Regions from separate parts of the Paenibacillus wenxiniae genome, predicted to be linked through region 2. Evidence: riboswitches for the same ligand, from Rfam matches in the RefSeq annotation. Region 2 holds a riboswitch; each other region holds the start of a gene.
What was found. Region 2 has a riboswitch for thiamine pyrophosphate ahead of thiC (phosphomethylpyrimidine synthase ThiC). Riboswitches for the same ligand answer to the same signal wherever they lie in the genome.

Region 1 (3,051 bases), on a different contig from region 2:
CGGTTATGGCTTTGCACCGGAGTATTTTGAATCGCTCGGTCATTTCCAGCCGTTTCAGGAAGTACGCCGTTTTCAAGGCGATGTGCTTGTGATTCACGGAACGGGAGACGATGTGATTCCAGTTGACTATGCCTTTTTATATCAAAAGGAATTGTGGACACGGAGCGAAGGTCGTTGTGACAAAGAGATTATTTTCCAGGCAGATCACACGTATTCGTCAGGACCCCATCGCCGCGAGTTGTTGGAGCATACATGCAAATGGTTGTCAGAGCGTTCCGCTGCACAGACGCAGTGGCAGCATTGGATGATCTAGCGCAGTACTGAATGATATCGTACTGAATGATATCATCTAGTACTGGAAGGTTTAGCGCAGTATTAGATGATCTTATGACTGTATGATCTTATGATAGCAATGAACGATCTAACATCACATGATCTTGTGCGATACTCAACGGTCTAGCCCAGCTGATGAAAAAGGTCGCTGCATGTGTATGATCCATATTAGAAGTCACCGCACGATAACGCATACCTAAAATAGGCAAAATACTGTACACTTTGCCAAAGTACGATGCCCGTGGTATGGTAAAGAAACATTAGCAGCATAGGCGTATGCCTGTCATGCTAGATCTATACAGCAAATAGTAGCTGCTACACATTAGCGATATTGTACGATATCGCTATAACGTACATCTGCATAACGAACGAGCCGACTATGCGTTACAAAGCAGCATAGCGTGGCAGCAATTTCACTAGGGGAGCCTTGATGGCTGAGACGGATACGATATTCGGACCCTTGGAACCTGATCTGGATCATACCAGCGGAGGGAAGTGGAAGATGACTATTCATTTCAACTTATGAGGCGGACTCAGACTGTAAGGGTTTCCTCAACAATAAGTGAACGGATATGACCCACCTTTCTCTCACGGGAGATCGGTGGGTTTTTTGTTGTATATGGGGTTGTGAGGTAGCAAATTGCCAGGTAAAGCGGGTATCGGTGGTATAGCGGAAAGTCAGCATACTGGGGATGTACAGACTGCTAGTGATACACAGACCGCTAGCCCTAGCCCTGTAAAGACTGTTGACGATGTAAAAACTGCTAAGCTGAGACAGCTAGAGCTGGCATAGCAGTAGCCGTATACCTGTTCAGGGACAACGAGGAAGAATCAAAATGATATCTGGGAGGCGAATGAAATGTCATTTTTACAGCAAGTACGTAGCGTGAATCCGCTTATACACAATATTACGAACGTGGTCGTTACGAATTTTACCGCGAATGGATTGCTTGCGCTGGGAGCTTCGCCATTTATGGCGTTTGCGCATGAAGAAGTCGAGGATGTAGCGGCGATGGCAGGCGCGGTCATGCTGAATATGGGAACGCTTGACCCGTATACGGTACAGTCGATCAAGCTAGCAGGGAAGGCGGCGAATCGTGCAGGTGTACCGGTTGTATTTGATCCGGTCGGTGCAGGGGCGACCTCGTATCGTACCGCTTCCGCGCATGAGATCGTCGCTGAGGTGAAAGTGGATATTTTACGAGGCAATGTGGCAGAGATTGCGCATGTGATCGGCGAGAACTGGCAGATCAAAGGCGTAGATGCTGGCGGAGGAACCGGAGATCGGAAGGAACTTGCTTTGCGAGCGGCACGCAAGCTTGGCTGTATTGTTGTCATTACAGGCGAACAGGATATCGTGACCGATGGCGTGCAGGTGAATACCGTCAGTAACGGACATGCGCTGCTTACTCAAGTTACAGGTGCGGGCTGCCTGCTCAGTTCTGTCGTTGCTGCCTTTGCTGCGGTGGTGAACGATACCGAGCAACGTCTGAAAGCGGTAACCGAGGCGGTAGCGTGTTACGGACTTGCTGCTGAGCTGGCGGCTATCGATGCGGGTGGACAGGGAACAGGCAGTTTTCAAATGGCATTTTTGAATCGATTATCTATGGTTACACCGGAGCAGGTGGATGGGCATTGTCTTATTCAGCGACATCTGGATTCGGCACATGAAACGAAGCATTGAGGCGACCCATGATCCATGTTCACGATTGGATTGACAATAGACAATAGCAAATGGCAAAGGAGCGAAAGATGATGCATATCCCACAAGCATTAACGATTGCCGGCTCAGATAGTGGAGGCGGAGCAGGCATTCAAGCGGATTTGAAAACATTTCAGGAGCTGGGCGTATATGGTATGTCTGTCATTACAGCAATTACCGCGCAAAATACAGCAGGCGTACAGGGTGTCTATCCGGTCGAAATGGCAGGTATTGTCCAGCAGCTGCATTCGATTGGAGATGATCTACAGCCTGTTGCGGTTAAAACAGGCATGCTGTTTAGCGCCGAGATTATTCGCGAAGTGGCGCAAGCGGTACAAGCCTATGGCTGGACGACACTGGTGATCGATCCGGTGATGGTAGCCAAAGGCGGTTCGGTGCTGCTGCAAGAACAAGCGGTACAGGCGCTTATTCAGGAGTTGCTTCCATTAGCAGCAGTCATCACACCCAATGTACCTGAAGCAGAGTTACTGATCGGCAGACCGATTCGCACGCTGGCTGAACGCGAACAAGCAGCAAGCCAGCTGATCGATATGGGCGCGCGTGCAGTTGTGATCAAAGGCGGTCACGATACCTCTACCGCACAGGCGATCGATGTACTGTACGACGGACGCAGCTTTCACTATGTAGAAGGGCCACGTATCCATACGCCGCACACGCACGGAACAGGCTGTACTTACTCGGCTGCGATCACAGCTGAATTGGCGAAACATAACGATCTGCTCACCGCTGTGCAAACTGCCAAAGCATTTGTGCACGCTGCGATTGAGGATGGACTGGGCATCGGCTCGGTGCACGGGCCGACCAATCATTTTGCTTATCGACAAAGGAGGGCTGTACGATGAATCAATCGTCATTGTCGGATAGAGATGAAGATAGAGATAGAGCCAGTCAACACGAATTGTGTGAACATTTGCAATCCCAGTTCATAGCCAATTCGGTTTGCCAGCATACACAATTGGATGGAGTGGACGCATCTGCTAGCCATGATTCTGCTG
Region 2 (3,051 bases):
TGGCGCCTTCCGCAGGCAATGTTTCATCGTGATAACTCAGCGCGCGCTCCGGATCAAGTGACAGATGGAATTGATCACGCCAGCGGAATTCAAAGCGTGCGCGAGACAGGGCATCATCGCGGTAGCGGGCGCGTGGATGACCTTTAGCGAGATCGGCGGCATGAGCGGCGATTTTATAAGTGATAACCCCTTCTTTTACATCGTCACGATTCGGCAAGCCGAGATGCTCTTTGGGCGTGACATAGCAGAGCATTGCCGTACCCATCGAACCGATCATTGCTGCACCAATGGCGCTTGTAATATGATCATAGCCAGGCGCGATATCAGTCGTCAGCGGACCAAGCGTATAAAAGGGCGCTTCCTTACACACATCCAACTGGCGATCCATATTTTCCTGTATAAGATGCATCGGTACATGACCGGGACCTTCGACCATGACCTGCACATCATGCTGCCAGGCGATTTGTGTCAACTCCCCCAGTGTATCCAGCTCGGCAAATTGGGCGGCATCGTTGGCGTCTGCAATCGAACCAGGACGCAGTCCATCTCCGAGCGAAAAGCTAATATCGTACGCCTTCATAATCTCGCAAATGTCTGCAAAATGAGTATAGAGGAAGTTTTCCTGATGATGAGCCAGACACCATGCCGCCATAATGGAACCACCGCGACTAACGATACCGGTTACGCGCTTAGCTGTAAGCGGAATGTAACGTAGCAACACGCCTGCATGAATCGTAAAATAATCTACACCTTGCTCTGCCTGCTCAATTAACGTATCTCGATACACGTCCCAGCTTAATTCCTCAGCACGACCACCGACTTTTTCTAATGCCTGGTAAATCGGTACAGTCCCAACAGGTACAGGTGAATTGCGAATAATCCATTCACGCGTCGTATGAATATTTTTGCCGGTGGACAAATCCATAATCGTATCGGCACCCCAGCGTGTTGCCCAGGTCATTTTTTCGACTTCTTGCTCAATGGAGGAAGCAACTGCCGAATTGCCGATATTCGCATTGATTTTCACATGAAAACGGCGTCCAATAATCATCGGTTCTAGTTCAGGATGGTTAATATTAGCCGGGATAATCGCGCGTCCGGCTGCAACTTCGGCACGTATGGTTTCCGATTCCATTCCTTCACGAATAGCGATAAACTCCATTTCCGGCGTTATGATACCACGACGGGCATAATGAAGCTGGGTTACATTCTGTCCTGCTTTTGCCTGTAACGGCCTGCGCCCGTAATGGGGAAACGGCTCAGCACCCTGCTGATCGACCTTATCCTGATTGGAAAAGCCATTATCCTCTGGACGTGTCATACGTCCATTCGTATATTCGCAATCGTTACGTTCCACAATCCAGCTTGCACGTAAAGCGGGTAAGCCTTTACGAATATCAATCATTGCTTCTTCATCGGTATAGGGACCGCTCGTATCGTACACACGCAGCGGCTCATTTGCCGTTTCTACACCGCGTATGTCAGTGGGGGAAAGGGCAATTTCGCGTTCAGGCACCTGAATGTCAGGGCGCGAACCTATCGTGTACACTTTACGGCTGCCAGGCAATGGGGTGGTCAAAATCGTCATTTTCTAAATCCTCCTACAGTATATGGATAGCATCCATCGGAGACTGCGAGGCAGGGAGCATGAGAGGACAGACGTCATTTGTATAGGTACAATAAGCCAGATGATCTGTATCATCGCTTCTATGTTCACCGCAGACGTCAAAAAGCCGCCTCCGGCGAACGGAAGCGGCAATACGATCACAGGCAAACAAAGCCAGTCATCATTGCACCACTTTCCTACGCTGGCATGACCCAGATCAGGTTCAAAGGGACAAAAGCAATGCTTTATCTCAGCCTATACAGGCGCCCCCAGTGGATGTCTCGCTACACACTATACGATGATGAAGCGCATTCTGTCAACTTTTTCCAGAGTATGCCGCATCATATCGTGTAAAGTAGGTGTTTAATAGCTTGTTAATTTAATGCAGGTATATTAAATAAGACGTTCGTTTAAAATAACGATGACGTCATAGTCATGTATTCATTATTCTGTAATATAAGCCCCAAGCAATCTTGTCGTATTGATCACCGCATCACTATGCGTACGCTCCATCGCATGCGACGCATGCACCTCCGGCCCGATCAATGCCGCACGGATGTTATTGCCAGCCGACAATGCTGCTGATGCATCCGAACCATAATGCGGATACACATCAAGCACAAACGGAATCCCTTCACGTTTAGCCAGCTCTGCCAGCTTGCCGGTCATTTCATACTTGACGGTACTGGAAGACTATTTAGAGGAATTCCCAGGCGTTGTACTAGCCGTATCCCATGATCGCTATTTCCTGGATCGCACCTGTGAGAAAATATTCGCGCTTGAAGGCGGCGGTGTCGTTAGCATTCATGCGGGTAACTATAGCGAGTATGAGGAGCGTACAGGCGGACAATCGATGAAGTCGGGTTTAGCCGCTGAAGGTAAAGGAGCAGCACAGCCCAAAGCAGCCAGCAGCACACCAGCGGCTAATAGCAACGTTGGCGTTGATGCCAGTGAATCCGCAGGCGAAGCCAATAAACGCAGCTCATCCCGCGATAAGCTCAAGTTCAGCTATAAGGAACAACGCGAATACGAGCAGATCGACAGCATGATTGAAGCTGCCGAGCAAAAGCTAGAACGCATCACGACCGAAATGGAAGCCGCATTCAGCGATTCCGTCCGTTTGCAAGAACTTATGATCGAGCAAGCGAATGCCGAGCAGGAGCTGGAGCATTTGATGGAGCGCTGGACGTATTTGAATGAGCTGGCGGAGAAGATTGCGGAGCAGGGGTAGAAAAGCAAGTAGTATAGAATCATAACAGAGAAACCCGCAGACAGAACGTTTTATTCTGATGTCTGCGGGTTTTAATTTGTATATTTTCTGCTTTAGATTAATTTTTAAAAGAGATACTCACAGTATATAAGTTTGAATCCCAATTGACAGTAGCGCCTTCAGCCTGCGAAATAAAGCGTAACGGTACAAACATGCTTCCATCAATATAAACAAC
Region 3 (3,051 bases), on a different contig from region 2:
CGTCCATACTAATGCCGTCTGGACTATGGGCGATTTTGATCTGGGAAATGATGCTGGGGCTGCCTTTCTCCACAAGCGCCTCATGCATACGACGAACGATATCCAGCAGTTCTGTCAGTTCGCCCTCCATCGTTGTTTCGAGTGGATGGACTTCGTATTTTACGCCAGCTGATTGAATGACTTCGATGGCTGCATCTACATAATCGTAGGAGTGCTCACCTGGTTGTGTTTTGGGGATGACTTGAATGCTGAGTAGGGTGTGTGACATGATTTTCCTCCTGAGTTGGTAATAAACATCTTTTGCTGGGGACGCTGTTTGCAAACTATGGTGGTGGGCATACACCACTCCGGGAAGGAATAAGGGGACGGACTCCCGTCTCGCACAGGAATCTACGGAGTAGGAGTGAGTTGTAGATTCCCGTGCTCAAAAGTCGTCCTTTCCCCTTATTTCCGTCCCTCCGCTCCGTGCTGCTCGCATCATTGTTTGCACACACGTCTTCGCAAAATGATGTTGTATTACCCTGTTTATTTTATAGCCGTAACGCATGTTACTTTAAAAAATACTTTATAAAAAATCATATGCTTCATCACTGATTGTAATTTATTCCGTGCCACGCAATTTCATCCTAAATCTCACCTTATTCCTAAACTCTACCTTAATAAGATAAAGGCTACTTCTCCAGTAAAATGAAAGTCACTTCTCATTAACGCTCTGATGCGCGATCGAAGCAATATCAAAGCTAAAACAATGAAGCGATATCAAGGGAAGAAAGCACGCTCAAAACAATGAAGTGATATCAAGGCAAGGAAGCACGCTTAAAGCAACGAAGTAATATCAAGGCAACGAAGCAACATTGAAGTCACAAAGCGACATCCATGAAATCAAGCACTTTCAAATCAATTACGTTAGCAGCAATCATTTACTTGTTTGCGGTGCTGGCAAGAACTCGTTGGTAAAGGCTTTGCTAGCGTCGAGTGGTTGTTCGAGTAGTTTCTGTTTGTACATCCAGTCGGCGTAGCCTTTCCATACCTGCTCTTTTTGCAGTCCCCACTGGGAAGCGTCGTCTTGATAGCGTGGGGATAGCCATTCCTGGCTTGCTTTGACGAGTTTAGGATCGAGATCAGGTACGGCTTTGATCAGGATATCGGCTGCTTTGTCGGGATTGGCAATCGCGTATTCGTAGCCTTTAGCGGTTGCGCTCATAAAAGCTTTGACCAGTTCGGGGTCTTTTTGAATTTGTTGTTCATTGGTAGTGATGACCGGTGTGTAGTAATCCAGACTTGGTGAGTAATCTTTGACGTACAGCATATCGAGCGGTTCGCCGCGTAGTTTCGCTTCGATTCCAGTCCAGCCGTAGTAGATCCATGCAAAATCAATGCCTTTTTTTACAGCTGTAAAATAGTCGGCATCGCCGATATTGACGCTTTTCACTTTGCTCACATCGCCGCCATCGGTATCCATAATCGACTTCATGACCGCTTCTTCTACCGGAGAACCCCATGCGCCGTAGGATTTGCCTTCCATGTCTTTCGGTGTTTTGATGCCGCGATCAACCGGTGCGGCAAAGCCGGATGTATTATGTTGAATGATTGCTGCAATCGATACGAGTGGGACACCCTGTACACGTGCTTGCGTTACGCTTTCCTGATAGCTGATGCCGAATGGCACTTTACCGGAAGCAACGAGCGTATCCGCGCCGCTCTGACCCGGTTGGATAATCTCGACGTTCAGTCCGGCATCTTTGTAATAACCCATTTGCTGAGCGACATACAGTCCGGTATGGTTCGTATTTGGTGTCCAATCCAGCACCACCTGTACATCTTTAAGCGCGGGTGTGCTGCCATTAGACGCGGTTTGGGAAGTCGTCCCTTCCTTTTGTCCACATGCGGTCATGATGAGTAAGGCGCTTACGAGCAGCAGCGTGCCCAGCATCGTTCCAAGTTTTCTCATTGCTGTTATTTCTCCCTTCGTCTACTAACCTGTATAAAATAAAAAAGCGCCCCGGACCCGGGACGACATAGGTGCATATATGAGCTTACATACATGGCATGTGTAGCTTCCTACGCTGGCATTATCCAGATCAGGTATAAGGGTCAGTATTAATCGAATACACTCTCAGCCGAACTCCTCCAGCTCCCCACACGTTATGCGCTTTTTCTAGGTGTAATTATAGACGAGCATGAACGACCTGTCCAGCAGGATCGTAGCAGGGGGATGCGGTTCAGCATGCAACAGAGCGGGTATGTAACGAGTGGAGACATGAACGCGTCTGACGCGAAACATGGAACTTAGACGAACCTATTTCGATGTGAATTGTGAAAGGAGCTTGATTATGAGTACAGCAACTACAGAACAAGCAATCATCAAAGCCCTATCGAACAATCCGTTTTGCTCATTTGGCACAGTGGAGAACAACAAGCCACGTGTCCGCTATATGGCAATATATAATGATGGATTACAGATCCATCTGGCGACAGATCGCAAAACACATAAAGTAGAAGAGTTGGAGCAGAACCCGAACTGCTACTTGCTGCTTGGCTATGAAAAGGGCGGCAACAACGAAGTTGTACAGATTGAAGCGACTTGCAAAGTGTCCAGTGACAGCGAACTGAAAGAGCGCGTCTGGAAAGACGAGTTCAAAAAGTGGCTGGATGGCCCGGATGATCCGGACTATGTCGTACTGGATATTACACCGCAAACGATTGAATACATCGATCAGGACGGTAATCGTCAAACATGGGAAGCATAATCGCCGACATGTAACGCGTATTTATCCGACAAAATTAGCGCTATTCAGCGCTTTGGAACGAACCATAAGCGGACTCAGGCACAATTGCTGGAGTCCGCTTTTTGCGCGCCTTGACTGAGAAGAGCTAGAAAACACGTTTATTCGTTATCGAATTTTGTAATATTTACGTGTACATAGGGAGGGGAAGAAGCGTATTTTTTGTCAGTTTTTGCTTCCATTATCAGGATAAAATAGGGACTGTAGGAACTTGAAACGGCTTGTAAAATTAAGGTATAACGAATATAAAGCTACAAATTTTAGT
Region 4 (3,051 bases), on a different contig from region 2:
GGACGCTCAGCCACCGAGGTGGATCTGTCCACACTGTTCTCTGATCCAGACGATGATACACTGACGTATGAAGCGGTATCATCCGATGTATATGCAGTTCATACCTCGGTAAATGCAAACAAGCTTAGCATAACGCCAGGCACAGCAGGCATAACATCGATTAAGGTGTATGCACGCGATGGGCGTGGTGGCGAGATCAACACGAATATTCCAGTAACGGTATTAGAGGAAGCTTCGATCTCGTTCATTCCGTTGCAAATTGTTAATCTGAGCAAACCGCCAGTATGGTTCGGTTTGCTGCCGTATTTACAAAATATCGATCCAGATTCGATCAGTGTGACCGCAGATACGTATGATCATTCGACCGCAACCGTATCGACGGGCAATGCGCGTATTTTGCTCACGCCGATTCAGCTTGGCAATACGACCGTTACGTTTGACGTTTACGATAAATACGGTCGCCGCAATAGCTCTTCCTTTGCCGTGCAGGTTGTAAAAATCAATCATGCACCAACCGTTGTCGCTTCGGTTTCAGAGCAAATGCTTACGCCGGGCGTAACGAATGATCGCAATTACGATCTGAGTCAACTGTTCAGTGATGAGGATGGAGACGTATTAACGTATACGCTGACTTCCAGCAATACGGATGTGGCTAATGCATCGATTAGTGGCAATATGCTCACGCTCAAAGCAGGCGCGATCAGCGGTGTAACGAATGTGATCATTACAGCAGACGATGGGGCTGGCGGCACGGTTCAATACACGCTCAAGGTGCATAATGCATTGCTAATGAACACGTCTATCATTACCGTGAATATGAAATATGGTATGAATTCCGTGAATTATGATCTGTCTGATCTGTTCCCAGGACAGAATTCCTTCACGATGTATATGGGTACAGCCGATTCTACCTTTACAGGCCCAACGCCTCTGAACAATACGTCACTGTCATTGACCTCACTGCCTGTGCTGCAATGGGTAATCGGTGCAGATGGACGAGCTGTCGTATTCGCAGTGAAGCAGGACCCGGTAACGACGAAGGATATGTATTTCTCGCAATATGTAGAAGGTTCAAATGGACGTACGGTGCTATTGATGAATACAAGCTCGGCTGCAAGCAAAAATAAAGATTACAGCCTGACGTTTTATAAGTGGACGAAAAACACCAATACGATCAGCAGCTTTAATCTTCCGCTCCTGTACGACGGTAGTTCACAAGGAATGAACTATATTGTGCTAAATTCGAACTTTTACGATTTCTTTGATATTACGTCTGCGTCTTATTATAATGACGAGGTGATGTTCGCTTCAACAGCCGATTACAATATTACAGGTATTGTTCTGAAGCGAGGCAACACCGTGCTGGATGTGCTCGGTGATCCGAATTCAAAAAATCCAATCCTGTCTAACGGCGGAACCATTTTACGTAAAGACGGTATCGGGTATGGTTCCAATCAGTTTAACTTATCGTATGAGTGGAGCAAGTATCCGAAAGACACGTATATGTTTATAAAATAAGCCGTTTCTCACCTGCTCGGTCGTTGATCTGCTTGACAGACGTAATCGTGCTGTGTAGAGTAAAAAGCAATCAAACAGCTCTGCTGTCATCCGCTTCGTTAGGGGAGATGCAGGACTTATACGAGAAAGACCACTAGGGGAGCCATATACTGGCTGAGACGAGATTGCCTCGGACCCTTGGAACCTGATCTAGTTCGTACTAGCGTAGGAAAGTGGAGACCGTGCAGGGATAGGATCATCTATGCCGTTTATACTGCCGCTCCATATGGAGCGGCTTTTTTGCGTCGCAAAACATTGTATGATCTAGTGTTAGCGATCTCCTAACACGGGGTGCAATGAAAAAGGATTTTTGCGCAGCAAAATATCGTACGCTACTAGTGTTAGCGATCTACTAACACGAGGTGCAATGAAAAGGATTTTTGCGCAGCAAAATATCGCACTGATCTAGTGTTAGCGGTCTCCTAACACGTGATGCGATGAAAAGGATTTTTGCACAGCAAAATATCGTACGCTACTAGCTCAGGGAGGCTCTTTCCGATTACTTTTACTTGAAAAGGAGCGAGGAAATGATGAGTTTTTCAAAAGAAATTAGACAGGCAGCCGATCCGGTATTTGAGGCGATTTATGCCCATCCTTTTGTACGTGGGATTGCGGAAGGGACGTTAAAGCCGGAGCAGTTAGTACATTATGTGAAGCAGGATTTTGAATATTTAAATGCATTTATGCGCATTTATGGTACGGCGATTGCCAAATGCCAGCATCGTGACGATATGGCGATGTTTAATGAGCAGATTGGCTTTGTACTGCATAGCGAGATTCATCCGCACAATAACTTTTGTGAGATAGCAGGTGTACCCTACGAGCAATTGCAAGGTTATCCGCTGGCACCGTCGGCGCACAACTATATTCGGCATATGCTCACCGCAGCACAGGAAGGCGATCTGGGTGATATTTTGGCGGTATTGCTACCCTGCCCGTGGACATACTGGGAAATTGGCAAGCGTCTGCTGGATGAAGTGAAGCCAGATGCCACGCATCCATTTTACGAGTGGATCGACTTTTATGGTAATCGCACCGATACGATTACCGAGCGCTTTTGCCAGCGATTGGATGAAATTGCAGCGCGTACAACACTAGAGCATCGGGAGCGGATGAAGCGCCATTTTATTTTGAGCTGCCAGTATGAATATCTGTTCTGGGATATGGCGTACACGCTGGAAGATTGGCCGGTGCCGCTGAATGAGCATGATGCGGTGGAGGTGACACGCGCATGAGCCGGACGTGGAATATGAAGGAGGTCGTGCTCGCGGTCATTTTGTCTGTGGCATGTGGGGTAGTATATCTGGGCTGGTCTACACTATGGATTCCGATCTCTGCGCTCGTTGGGCCGGTAGGAGCAGGCTTTATGTTTGGTATCTGGGTCATTGCCAGTCCGATTGTGGCGTATATTATCCGCAAGCCGGGAGCCGCGCTTATTGCTGAAGTGGCAGCGGCAGCGGTTGAGATGCTGACCGGGAGTCATTTTGGTTTGTC

Region 1: it holds a riboswitch for thiamine pyrophosphate, as region 2 does, so the genes downstream of both, thiM (hydroxyethylthiazole kinase) here and thiC (phosphomethylpyrimidine synthase ThiC) in region 2, are expected to answer to the same signal.
Region 3: it holds a riboswitch for thiamine pyrophosphate, as region 2 does, so the genes downstream of both, AAHF22_RS07355 (ABC transporter substrate-binding protein) here and thiC (phosphomethylpyrimidine synthase ThiC) in region 2, are expected to answer to the same signal.
Region 4: it holds a riboswitch for thiamine pyrophosphate, as region 2 does, so the genes downstream of both, tenA (thiaminase II) here and thiC (phosphomethylpyrimidine synthase ThiC) in region 2, are expected to answer to the same signal.

What each region holds. Positions count from the first base shown of each region.
Region 1 covers NZ_JBCGUH010000009.1:93,502-96,552, forward strand. Annotated here, with positions in the region: gene AAHF22_RS16540 (alpha/beta hydrolase) at 1-313, shown strand, start outside; TPP riboswitch at 742-844, shown strand; gene thiM (hydroxyethylthiazole kinase) at 1,193-2,017, shown strand; gene thiD (bifunctional hydroxymethylpyrimidine kinase/phosphomethylpyrimidine kinase) at 2,089-2,898, shown strand.
Region 2 covers NZ_JBCGUH010000001.1:486,205-489,255, reverse strand. Annotated here, with positions in the region: gene thiC (phosphomethylpyrimidine synthase ThiC) at 1-1,588, opposite strand, end outside; TPP riboswitch at 1,784-1,887, opposite strand; partial or broken gene AAHF22_RS02095 (M42 family metallopeptidase) at 2,051-2,299, opposite strand; partial or broken gene AAHF22_RS02090 (ABC transporter ATP-binding protein) at 2,274-2,837, shown strand; gene AAHF22_RS02085 (stalk domain-containing protein) at 2,935-3,051, opposite strand, start outside.
Region 3 covers NZ_JBCGUH010000003.1:307,568-310,618, reverse strand. Annotated here, with positions in the region: gene AAHF22_RS07360 (MTH1187 family thiamine-binding protein) at 1-268, opposite strand, end outside; gene AAHF22_RS07355 (ABC transporter substrate-binding protein) at 917-1,951, opposite strand; TPP riboswitch at 2,040-2,151, opposite strand; gene AAHF22_RS07350 (pyridoxamine 5'-phosphate oxidase family protein) at 2,334-2,750, shown strand.
Region 4 covers NZ_JBCGUH010000003.1:458,847-461,897, reverse strand. Annotated here, with positions in the region: gene AAHF22_RS07955 (S-layer homology domain-containing protein) at 1-1,518, shown strand, start outside; TPP riboswitch at 1,644-1,746, shown strand; gene tenA (thiaminase II) at 2,088-2,792, shown strand; gene AAHF22_RS07945 (ECF transporter S component) at 2,789-3,051, shown strand, end outside.